Regions from separate parts of the Alteromonas sp. BL110 genome, predicted to be linked through region 3. Evidence: predicted binding sites of a transcription regulator. Region 3 holds the regulator's gene; each other region holds the start of a gene.

Region 1 (3,218 bases), 650 kb from region 3:
TTTTGTTAGGCGTTACTACATGGAAGCCGCTTTCCATCATATCAACGTACTGATTAGCGATGGCTTCATGGCTAGTACAATCAACAATGACTGGGTTGACCAAACTGTTATCGTTCGCAAACTGATGCAGACGCTCTACACTCAAGCCTTCACTTGCAGAATCAAGTGCCGCATTCCAATCGCTGCTTAAATCAATACCTTGGCTGTTCAACAGCAATTTACGGCTATTAGCAATACCATAAACGCGCAGCTGAATATTGCGTTTTAAAAGTGCCGGCTGCTGCTTTTGAATTTGGCCAAGCAGTTCGGTTCCTACATTGCCACACCCTACTAGGAATACGTCTATGGTATGGCGATCAGAGAAAAAATTCTGGTGAATAACCTTAACCGCTTTCTTGGCACGCTTACTTTCGATTACTGTTGAAATAGAACGCTCTGAAGAGCCCTGAGCAATAGCAACATTGTTTACTCGTGCTTGGGCAAGCGAGTTAAAGAAACGCGCTGCCAACCCTTTAGTCTGACGCATGCCATCGCCCACTAAGGTAACAATGGCTAGGTCATGACGCACTTCGATAGGGTCTAACAATTGGTTTTGAAGCTCTAGTGCGAAGGCATCTTCAAGTAGCGTTAATGCGCGGCTGGCGTCTTTGCTTTGAATACAGAAACTAATTGAGTATTCCGAAGATGATTGAGTAATAAGGCTAATTGAAATATTGGCGTTAGACATCACCTCAAACACACGACTCGCCATGCCCACCATGCCTTTAAGACCTGGGCCTGCCACGTTGAACATAGTGACATTATCAAGCTGTGAAATACCTTTAACCGACGTCCACACTTCGCTTTTTTCATTACTGATTAGCGTACCAGGCGCTGCCGGGTTTAACGTATTTCTAATTAAGCAAGGAATGTGGTGCTGGGCGATAGGACCGATAGTTTTGGGGTGAAGCACTTTTGCGCCGAAATAAGACAACTCCATCGCTTCTTGATAAGTAAGTTTATCTAGCAGTACCGCACCTTCTACTTGGTTCGGGTCAGCGTTGTAAACACCGTCTACGTCTGTCCATATTTCACAACAGCTTGCGTCAATGCAGGCCGCCAAAATAGCCGCTGAATAGTCAGAGCCATTGCGTCCTAGGGTTACTTTTTCGCCTGCTTCGTTAACGGCAACAAACCCAGGCATAACCAAAAACTCACTGCCATCGGTAGGCACATCTGAAAAACGCGCTTTACTTAGTGAAACGTCGGCAATACTGTCTAGGTAATCACCCTCGGCAAGTACATATTTAACCGGGTCGATAACGCGATTTGCGATCCCTTTAGCCGATAGCATAGCGCTAAAAAGCGTCACTGAGATGTATTCGCCAATGCTAAGAATACCAGCAGCAACATTATCTGGCGCAACGCCTAGCAATTTAATGCCTTCAAGGTGCTGCTTCAATACTGACAACTGACTATTGATAAATTCCACCACACTTGTGTGCTCAAACCCGTCGAACTCATCATTCAGGTCGTTGGCAATGCCGGTAACCGTGTCGTTCAACTTATCGAATAATGGCTGGAAATCTTCACCCGCGGCTGCTTGTTCACAAAGTAGTGAAAGCGCGTTCGTTACCCCCTTTGGGGCAGAAAGTACAACCGCAGCACCGTCGGTTTGGTGGGTTGCCGTGCTAATTTCCATAACGCGCATGTATCGCGGTGCATCGGCTAGAGAAGAACCCCCAAACTTTAAGACTTTCATATGCTGCTCCTTAAGGTTACGCATGCTAAAACGTGTGTAAAAAAAAGCCCGCTCTGTGTTAGGCGGGCTTTCGTTGTCTTTTGCTTACTTGCACTAGTCAGCGACCGCCCTTTTTAAGGTGGTAATTAACATAATGGTGGTGCGAGTAAGTAGAATCTTTTTCATACAAGCAATTTGCCGTATAGACGTCTATAAGTCAACCGCAGTTTTCACCACACTGTATTGCAAAAAATGAAACACTCTTTAATTAATATTTCTATTTAAGGTACAAATACAGTTTAAGCAGTTTCTATTTGGTTAACTACTACTTTAGTCCCCCTTAAAGGGTACTTATTTCTACGCTTAATCAAATAGAATTCACCAACAGAAAGCGATTCAGGTGGCTAAAATCGCCTTCAAGAATGAGGCTGTTGCACTTTGCTCGACCTTAGCAACCTCCTCTGGGCTGCCTTCAGCAACTATTTCTCCTCCCTCATCACCAGCGCCAGGCCCCATATCTATAATGTGATCGCAAGCCCCAGCCACCTGCATATTGTGTTCAACCATCACCACCGTATTCCCCGTTTCAACTAACGTGGTTAAATGCTGCATTAGTAGCGAAGTGTCTGAAAGGTGTAAACCTGTTGTAGGTTCATCGAGCACGTAAACGGTATTAGCATTTTGAGCGCGTTTCAGTTCTGACGCTAATTTAATGCGCTGCGCCTCGCCGCCTGATAATTCGGTAGCACTTTGCCCCAGGGTAAGGTAACCAAGCCCTACGTTTATTAGCGTTTGAAGGCCCCGCGAAATAACTTGATTACTATCAAATACAGATAATGCTTCTTCAACCGTTAGCGATAATACATCAGCAATAGAATGTTCGTTGTAATTAACTTCCAGTACGTTGTCGTTAAAACGCTGACCGTTACAAACTGTACAGGGGGAATAAACACTCGGCATAAACAATAGTTCTACCGATACCACTCCCAAGCCTTCACAATGTGGGCACCGTCCTTTTGCAACGTTAAACGAGAAATGGCCCGCATCGTAGCCACGTGATTTTGCTTCTTCGGTTGAAGCAAATAAACTTCTGATTTGGTCAAATATGCCGGTATAGGTTGCCAAAGTTGAACGGGGTGTCCTGCCGATGGGAGACTGATCTACCACAACTATACGACTTAACTCTTCAAGCCCGCTTTCAATGCAGCCTTGCTGCGGCTCACTTTCATGCGAAAAAGCGTCTTGAGCAAGAAGCGAATTGGCGTCAGTAAGCAGTTCTTTCGTTTGTTTCCCTTCCTTACCAGCTGACCTTAAACCATCTTTGACCAACTCAACCAATGCCTGGCTAATTAAGCTCGACTTTCCAGAGCCGGAAACGCCAGTGACACAGGTCATCACACCAAGTGGAATATCAATATCAACATGTCTGACATTATTTCTGGACACGTCTTTTAAACGCAATATCCCAGATGATTTACGCTTGATACGCTGGCTTAGG
Region 2 (3,218 bases), 770 kb from region 3:
TACATCAGGTAACACTGAAACGACTTCAATAAGTGCGGGTATTACTGCGCATCAAGAGCTGGAAAAGTGGAGCAATGACTACGCCCTTGAAGGTCTATATAAAAAAGAAACCACAGAAGATGACAATGGCGAAGACGTTGAGTATACATCAGCTCAAAAGTTCTTCGGCTCAGCTCAGGGTAACTATAAGCTAGAAAACCCTGATAACCGTCTATTTGTTTTCGCATCTTATGAAGACGACCGCTTTAGCAACTTTAACTATCAATCAACGGTTGCTGCGGGTTGGAACCAAAAAGTGCTAGAGAATGATCGCCACACCCTTGAATACTCAATCGGTCCTGGTTACTCGTTCATTGAAACCCAAGAAGATGAAAATCTAGATAGCATGATTGTTCGTGCATCAACAGCGTATTCTTGGAAAATTTCTGATACTGCTAAATTCACGCAAACCGTGAGTACTGAAGTGGGTTCTGACAACACGAAGTCACGTGCTGAATCTGCTCTTACTGCTACGATCAGCGGAAACCTTTCTATGCGTCTTTCGTTTAAATTGGATCACAACACAAACGTTGATGAAGACGTAGAAAAACTTGATACAGAAACAGCTGTAAGCTTAGTTTACAACTTCTTCTAAGCTTTGCTGAGTGCCTAAGCCTTTTAACATGGGTTTAGGCGCGCAATGTTATATGTTGCTGAACCTTTTTTAGGCTATCGCCGAGGTGGCACTAGAACCAGGCCAATACAGCATATAACAGAAAGACTGATACAAAAAAACGCTGCAATGTTGCAGCGTTTTTTTATTCCGTTTTTCTTCAAAAAAAGCTTGTCGAAAAAAACGCTTTTTAGTGAAGAATACGGGTTTTGATCGTACCATCAATTTGTTGAAGTTCGGCTAATGCTTCATAGCCGCGATCTTCTTTAACATCTACTACTACATAACCAATTTCTGAATTGGTTTGTAGATACTGAGCTTCAATATTGATGTCTTTTTCCGCAAAGGCTTTGTTGATTTGCGTAAGAATACCTGGCTGGTTTTTATGTACATGAAGCAAACGCGAACGACCAGTGTGCTCAGGCAGTGATACCTCAGGGAAGTTAACTGCCGACAATGTAGAGCCGTTATCACTGTATTTTGCTAGCTTACCCGCTACTTCAATACCAATATTTTCTTGCGCTTCTTGTGTGCTTCCGCCTACGTGAGGAGTAAGAATAACGTTGTCAAACGCACGAAGCGGAGATTCGAACTCTTCAGTGTTAGACTTAGGTTCTACTGGGAATACGTCAATGGCAGCGCCGTTGAGATGGCCATTTTCCAGTGCCTTAGCCAGTGCGTCAATATCAACTACTGTACCGCGCGATGCGTTAATAAGAATGCTGCCTTTTTTCATTTGCGACAATTCTTTTTCGCCAATCATATATTGGGTTTGCGGCGTTTCAGGAACGTGTAGTGATACCACATCAGAGGTATTAAGCAGCTTTTCAAGCGATTTTACCTGAGTTGAGTTACCCAGCACTAGCTTGTCTTCGATATCGAAAAATTGAACGCGCATACCAAGGTGTTCAGCAAGAATACTAAGCTGTGTACCTATGTGGCCATAGCCAATAATACCTAGAGTTTTACCGCGAGCTTCATAAGAGCCTACTGCGGTTTTTTCCCATTCACCGCGGTGTGCTTTGGCGTTCTTGCTTGGCACTTGGCGAAGCAAAAGAATAATTTGCCCAAGAACAAGTTCGGCAACCGAGCGGGTGTTAGAAAATGGCGCGTTGAAAACGGGGATGCCACGACGCTGTGTGGCTTCAAGATTAACCTGGTTGGTGCCTATGCAGAAACAACCAATGGCAACAAGTTTTTGTGCAGCATCAACCACTTTCTCGGTAATTTGAGTGCGTGAGCGAATACCAACAAAATGGGCGTCTTTAATTTTCTCAATTAACTCATCTTCGGGAAGAGAGGTTTTGAGAAATTCAATGTTGCTGTACCCATTGCTTTGTAGTGTTTCCAAAGCACTTTGGTGAACACCTTCCAACAACAAAATTCGGATTTTATCCTTCTCTAATGAAACTTTGCTCATGAACTCGCTATCTCTCGCTGATGTAATTGGGTTTGCTGACAGTGCCAAATATAAACTCTAATGTACGTTTGGGTAGCATGCGTCAAATAGTAAACATTAAATAACGCGCTACTTTACTGCGGTAACTCCGCATTATTGCCAATAGAGCCTTTATATTAGCGCCTGCTATTTAGCTTTTTAACACACGCTAATTGCTACGGTAAAAGGTTTTTAGCCTTAAGCAACGTAACTGCTGAACGTTAAATGTTTCAAGTTGAAGACATCTAGACGTCTAAACGGAAATTAACAGAAAACACGCTAAGTTGAAAGCAGTATTTCGCTTAGCTTTTCAACAAAAAGCTGCGATACAGACGGTTTAACCGTCTATAACGCATGTGCTAACTAAATAAACCGGCGAGTAATAACGCTTCTTGCGATGCAGTACCAGCGCACACTTAAATAACAGCTCGTTTTGGTTCGATACTCGCCGTGCTTAATTTTCCTTTAAAAGACTGTCACTCAAAAGACTATCACTTAAAAGTTTCAACACCACTATCGGTTGCACTTAACACAATATCTGCGCCACGTAACGCAAAAATACCGTTAGTCACTACGCCCGGAATATTATTTATATTTTGTTCTAATTCACGAGGGTTTAGTATTTCAAGGTTGTGAACATCTAAAATAACGTTGCCGTTATCTGTCACAACGCCTTGTCTGTACTCGGGGTCGCCCCCTAGTTTTACCAGTTCGCGAGCGACAAAAGAGCGAGCCATAGGAATAACTTCTACAGGGAGTGGGAAGCTACCTAAAACAGGTACACGTTTACTTTCATCTACAATACAAACAAACGTGGTCGCGGCACCGGCTACAATTTTCTCGCGGGTAAGTGCTGCGCCTCCACCTTTAATCATATGTTTATGCTCGGTGACCTCATCGGCTCCATCGATATAAACTGAAAGGTTGCTGACTTCGTTTAACTCGAACACTTCAATGCCTAAGGCTTTCAAACGCTCGGTAGATGCCTCTGAACTTGAAACAGCGCCCTCAATTTTGTGCTTGATCTTTCCTAGCTCTTCAATGAAAAAATTAACAGTCGAGCCTGTACCCACACCGACAATACTGTCAGCTTCAACATAGTCGATGGCTGCTTGGGCTACGGCTTGC
Region 3 (3,218 bases):
GCGCATAGTGGAGTGCGCCTTTAGTCATCTACTCGTATAGCGGTGTTACCGCGATACAAAATCAATTGCCGGAACGCAAACCTAACATATGGCAGATAGCATAGCTTAACTCGCTGCGATTTAGGGTATAGAAGTGGAAGTGTTTAACCCCTTCTTTTGCCAGAACTTTCACTTGGTCCATAGCAATATTAGCGCCTATCAAGTTACGAGTGGCTTGATCGTCGGCATCAAGACCGTCGAACATTTTATGTAGCCAGCCCGGTACGTGAACGTCCGTAAAGCCGGCAAACCTTACTAACGTTTGGTAGTTAGTCACAGGTAAAATGCCTGGAACTATGTCTAAGTCCACACCCGCCGCGGCTGCACGGTCTCTAAATCGCAGGTAAACACTCGTGTCAAAGAAGAACTGGGTAATCGCTTCGGTAGCGCCAGCTTCAGCTTTGCGTTTAAGATTTAGCAAGTCGAACTGCGCATTTGGCGCTTCAGGGTGCTTTTCAGGGTAGGCAGCAACCGAAATATCAAAATCGGCAACGTCTTTTAGTAAGGCAACTAAGTCAGAGGCATACATTTCTGTTTTGTCTACCCCTTTAGGTAAGTCGCCACGAAGGGCAACTATACGGCGAATGCCTGAGTCCCAGTAGTCTTTTGCAATTTGTTTTAGCTCATCGCGACTAGCATCAACACAGGTCAAGTGAGGAACTGCAGCTACATCAGTCTGCTGCTGAATGCGTTTTACCACATCGTGAGTTCTGTCACGCTCACCGCTATTAGCACCGTAAGTAACCGACATGTAGCTTGGTTTAAGTGGCGCTAGGCGTTCAACCGACTTCCACAAAGTCTGTTCCATGGCTTCCGTTTTAGGCGGAAAAAATTCAAAAGATACATCAATATCCCGCAGCTCCGACAGGGACTGGTTTAATGCATCGATACCTTGTGCGTAAGAAACCATGGTTTATACTCTCAAAAATGTAATATTATAGACGTTTAGACGTCTAAATTAAAGAATATATGTCTAGACGTCAAGAGGTTTACACTGCTCAATTGACCTTTTCGTGAACTTGTTTAGAATTTCTCTTCATAATATAAAAAGAGTAGACCGAGTTAGTACAATGGCAGAATGGAACGGTAAATATATTCACCCCTACGCAGAGCATGGGAAAAAGAGCGAGCAGGTAAAGAAAGTCACTGTCTCTATACCTATTAATGTGCTTAAAGCACTTACTGATGAGCGTACCCGCCGCCAAATCAATAATTTGCGCCACGCCACTAATTCGGAACTGTTGTGTGAAGCGTTTTTACACGCGTTCACCGGGCAACCTTTGCCTAACGACGATGACCTGCGTAAAGACAACCCCAATCGCGTGCCGGCTGAAGCTAGACGGATTATGGAAGAAATGGGTATAGATCCAAGCTTCGAAAATGATGTGTCTGAAGACGACTGATATTTAGCATTAAAGAGAAACGGCGCAGTAATGTAAGTTAAGCTTACAATACTGCGCCGTTTTTTATTTACTGGTGTTCTTTGAGCGTACCTTTTACAAGTAATGGTTGAGCGTTAACCCAACCACTATAGTATTTAACTGAACAAGTGCAGTCTTGAACTAGACCAATATAGTCTTGAACTAGACCAATATAGCCTTATGCGCCAAAATTTTACTCTTCTGGAGCTTCAGGCACGCGAGCAACACCCGATTCAATGGCAGCTTTTGACACGGCCGTAGCGATACGTTCGCACAAACGTGGGTCCATAGGTTTAGGAATAATATAGTCCTTCCCAAACGTTAGGCTGTCACTTTTACTTGCAGTTAATACTTCTTCTGGAACAGGCTCCTTCGTGATAGCACGAAGGGCTTCAACCGCCGCCACTTTCATTTCATCGTTAATAGCCGTTGCGCGAACATCTAGGGCGCCGCGGAAAATAAACGGAAAGCACAGCACATTGTTTACTTGATTAGGGTAGTCAGAGCGTCCGGTCGCCATGATAAGGTCTTGACGTACTTCGTGAGCAAGTTCAGGCTTTATTTCAGGGTCTGGGTTAGAGCATGCAAATACAATTGGGTTTTCTGCCATTAACGAAAGCGCTTCAGGCGGTAAAACATCAGGGCCTGATACACCTACAAAGATATCTGCGCCTTCCATTACGTCTTCAAGCGTACGCTTGTCAGTATTGTTAGCAAATAGCTTTTTGTGCTCGGTTAAGTCTTCGCGTCGAGTATGGATAACGCCTTTTCTGTCTAACATATAAATACGCTCACGCTGGGCGCCGCACTTAATAAGTAGCTCCATACAGGCAACCGCTGCTGCACCGGCACCCATACACACGATTTTAGCGCTCTCTATATTCTTTCCCTGAATCTCTAGAGCGTTGAGCATACCTGCAGCGGTTACAATAGCGGTACCGTGCTGATCATCATGGAAAACCGGAATTTTACAGCGCTTAATGAGCTCTTGTTCAATTTCAAAGCACTCAGGCGCTTTGATATCTTCTAGGTTTATACCGCCAAATGTGTCAGCAATATTCGCCACGGTATTAATAAATTCCTCAGTCGTACGATGCTTTACTTCAATATCAATGGCGTCTAGACCAGCGAAGCGTTTAAACAACAGCGCTTTACCTTCCATGACAGGTTTTGAAGCTAATGGGCCGAGGTTCCCCAGCCCTAAGATCGCGGTTCCGTTACTAATAACAGCGATAAGGTTGCCTTTACCCGTATACTTATAGGCATTATCTGCATCTTCGGCGATTTCTCTGACTGGCTCGGCAACGCCTGGGCTATAGGCAAGAGCAAGATCGTCGACGCTATCTGCTGGTTTAGATAGCTCTACGCGGATTTTTCCAGGTGTGGGTTTGGCGTGATAGTCGAGTGCGCGTTGTCTAAAATCTGACATGTAAAAAGGTATCCTTAGATGTAGGGTTCATCGGTGTTTTCGTTCACGCTCTGTAGCTATTTTATTATCGTTATAGTTATAGGTAGATAAACGTAAGCGCGTTACAACCACGTAATGACAAAAGTAATTATAAATAGTTGTTAGCATTGGTGTGGCATGTTGGAAACTGCAGACATGGCGTTAACCCATCCTGACTTTCCTCACACACGGCTATTGGTACTATGTCTAATATTTAGACCAAGTTTTATACCCAAAAGCGCCACAAGCCTTATCAGTAAAGCATTATTCATAAAATTAATGCTCACTATCAAGGTGCCGATCGCAACTCT
Region 4 (3,218 bases), 1.3 Mb from region 3:
AGGCTGCGCCGTATTCGCTTGCGCTTTTTCAATAGCAGCTTTGACTTGCTCTGCATCGTGACCGTCAACACCTTCAATCACCTCCCAGCCGTAGCTCTTGAAGCGTGCCGGTGTATCGTCAGTGAACCAGCCTTCTACTTCACCATCAATTGAAATGCCGTTGTCATCCCAGAATGCGATGAGCTTACCAAGGCCAAGTGTACCTGCTAATGAACACGTCTCGTGAGAGATACCTTCCATCAAGCAGCCGTCGCCTAAGAATGCATAGGTGTGGTGATCAACAATGGTGTGACCGTCTTTGTTAAATTGGGCCGCCAATACTTTTTCAGCAAGCGCCATACCGACTGCATTACTGATACCTTGACCTAGTGGACCAGTGGTGGTTTCGACACCTGGCGCGTAACCGTACTCTGGGTGACCAGGCGTTTTAGAATGCAACTGACGGAAGTTCTTCAACTCTTCAATAGGCAGTTCGTAGCCTGAAAGATGTAGTAGAGAGTACAACAGCATCGAGCCGTGACCGTTTGAAAGTACAAAGCGATCGCGATTAGCCCAAGACGGGTTCGCAGGATTGTGTGATAAGAAATCACCCCATAGTACCTGCGCAATATCAGCCATCCCCATTGGGGCGCCTGGGTGACCAGATTTAGCTTGTTGAACGGCGTCCATGCTTAATGCACGGATAGCATTGGCGAGTTCACGACGAGAGGGCATGTTGTCTCCTGATTTATTTTGTATCTTTTGGTACCACGGTAGTAATTGATGTGAGTACTGAGGAACATCAATTTTTTGCTCTTACTCTACTTCTAGGCACTTTTGAATGTGAGGCTATTCTTACCCATGCCACCTTTCAGTTCAATGGATTTTCATTGCCATTATCGAAAGTAAATCCAAAAACATCAGAGAAGCTTATAAAGCTCACAGAATTGTGGATAACATTCCTTATACTTTGTCTTTGTTCTACATCGAAATAACCCTAAAAATGATCGGGTTATGTCAACTATTCGTAACAAAGAGACTTTTAGACGTCTAGAAGTAAAGACTGGTATTTATAACTTGTTTTAGTACAATATACGACTATTTTGATAATTTAACGCTTACGGAGCATTTATGGCCACGCATTTATTCACATCCGAGTCAGTGTCTGAAGGACATCCGGACAAAATTGCTGATCAGATCTCAGATGCGGTTCTTGACGCTATTTTAGAACAAGATCCTCGCGCTCGGGTGGCCTGCGAAACGTATGTAAAAACCGGTATGGTTTTAGTAGGTGGTGAAGTTACCACTTCTGCATGGGTAGACATTGAAGAGCTTACTCGTAACACAGTAAAAGAAATTGGCTATACGCATTCAGACATGGGCTTTGACGCCGATTCATGTGCCGTATTAAATGCTATTGGTAAACAGTCTCCTGATATTAATCAAGGTGTTGATCGCGCAAGCTTGGAAGAACAAGGCGCGGGCGACCAAGGCCTAATGTTCGGTTACGCTAGCGATGAAACTGACGTACTAATGCCGGCGCCTATCACGTACTCTCACCGCCTTGTACAAAAGCAAGCGGAAGTACGTAAATCTGGCAAACTAGATTGGTTGCGTCCAGATGCAAAAAGCCAAATCACTTTTAAATACGAAAACGACAAGCCAGTGGGCATTGACGCGGTGGTACTTTCAACCCAGCACTGTGACTCAGTAAGCACTGAAACGGTTCGCGAAGCGGTAATGGAAGAAATCATCAAGCCAGTACTGCCAAGTGAATGGATTGATGGAAATACGCGCTTTCACATCAACCCAACGGGTCGATTTGTTATCGGTGGTCCAATGGGCGACTGCGGCTTAACAGGCCGTAAAATCATCGTGGATACTTACGGCGGTATGGCTCGTCACGGTGGTGGTGCGTTCTCAGGTAAAGATCCATCAAAAGTAGACCGCAGTGCAGCATACGCGGGTCGTTATGTGGCTAAAAACATTGTTGCCGCGGGTCTTGCTAAGCGCTGTGAAATCCAGGTGTCTTACGCCATCGGTGTGGCAGAGCCGACCTCTATCAGCATTGATACCTTCGGTACAGGTGTAGTAGATGAGAAAACTCTTGTTGCACTTGTTCGCGAACATTTCGACTTACGTCCTTATGGTCTTATTCAGATGCTTGACCTTGAGCGCCCAATTTATCGCCCTACTGCAGCGTACGGTCACTTTGGTCGTGACGAATTCCCATGGGAAGCAACGGATAAAGCACAAGCGTTGAAAGCTTCAGTTTAATTCTATAAGCATATAACGCTTTTCGAAAACGCCGCTAGGTTGTTACGCTCTACATTGAAGCTATACAACCTAGCGGCGTTTTTTTATTGACGTCTGTCGAGTTAATTAAGTTAGCTAGATAGATTAAAAACGGTATAGACCATTTCCATCCTTTGTTTTTGGAACTATGCTTAAATAACGAACACACTGTCGCTTGTAGTTTCTAGTTGTTTACAAGCCATGATAACAACAACTTGGACTCTTCCATGAATATGGCTACTGGTATTTTCTTCGCCTTTGCACTGGCTGTCTCAATAACAGCCTTACCTGTGTTCGCGGATGTAAATGATACCCACTACAGCCCAATTCAATTTAAGAGCAAAAAGATAGCTCGGTGGCAGCTAACCAGTATGTACCGCGTTCAATCTACGACCGAAACCTACCTTTACGACAACACTTATACCTATCCAGCGGGTTCACAAGGTATCTTTAGCGCCAGCCGGCGGTTTAATACTTGGGTGCCACAGAAGGTCTATGCAACCTACAAAACAAACAATACCGCTTTTCAACATTATGCCGAATGGCTTTATTTACCTCACGATGTAGGTACTTTTACGCGATTGGGCTGGCTACTTGGCCAAAGTGAAGGGTTAAATATGGCCGTAGAGCTTGAGCATAGACAAGTTGGAGAAGAAGAGAATATGGCGCTTTCTTTAGGTGTTAATTACCTGTTCTAGGAATATCACTACCTTTAGCTTACTGAACGCCGTAACGTCAAAATTGTGCCTCCCTTACTGTAAAGGCAACACAGAATCACTTCTGAGTGAGCGCCATCGTTTTCGCATAGGTTTGCTGTATTATCATTGCATCAGAACTCGCCCGATGACGTTTTACGTCTAGCTCAGCGGAAAGACTATTTTTGACGTCGTGCCAGTTATCCATCTGAGATTCAGTCAATATATATTCAAGAGCACGGCAGGTAA

The links. Region 3 encodes MetJ, which represses methionine synthesis genes. Its sites were predicted from a motif close to TAGACGTCTAGACGTCTA; they were not measured.
Region 1: the regulator MetJ is predicted to act here: its motif matches at 1,916-1,933, upstream of thrA (bifunctional aspartate kinase/homoserine dehydrogenase I).
Region 2: the regulator MetJ is predicted to act here: its motif matches at 2,337-2,354, upstream of serA (phosphoglycerate dehydrogenase).
Region 4: the regulator MetJ is predicted to act here: its motif matches at 1,023-1,040, upstream of metK (methionine adenosyltransferase).

Annotation. Positions count from the first base shown of each region.
Region 1 is NZ_CP031967.1:2,863,375-2,866,592, reverse strand. Features, by position in the region: gene thrA (bifunctional aspartate kinase/homoserine dehydrogenase I) at 1-1,741, opposite strand, end outside; gene D1814_RS12365 (excinuclease ABC subunit UvrA) at 2,117-3,218, opposite strand, start outside.
Region 2 is NZ_CP031967.1:2,983,896-2,987,113, forward strand. Features, by position in the region: gene D1814_RS12870 (DUF481 domain-containing protein) at 1-634, shown strand, start outside; gene serA (phosphoglycerate dehydrogenase) at 843-2,072, opposite strand; gene rpiA (ribose-5-phosphate isomerase RpiA) at 2,582-3,218, opposite strand, start outside.
Region 3 is NZ_CP031967.1:2,216,772-2,219,989, forward strand. Features, by position in the region: gene metF (methylenetetrahydrofolate reductase) at 62-949, opposite strand; gene metJ (met regulon transcriptional regulator MetJ) at 1,110-1,442, shown strand; gene D1814_RS09730 (malic enzyme-like NAD(P)-binding protein) at 1,654-2,889, opposite strand.
Region 4 is NZ_CP031967.1:879,870-883,087, forward strand. Features, by position in the region: gene tkt (transketolase) at 1-714, opposite strand, end outside; gene metK (methionine adenosyltransferase) at 1,111-2,256, shown strand; gene D1814_RS03815 (hypothetical protein) at 2,502-2,972, shown strand; gene D1814_RS03820 (3'-5' exonuclease) at 3,049-3,218, opposite strand, start outside.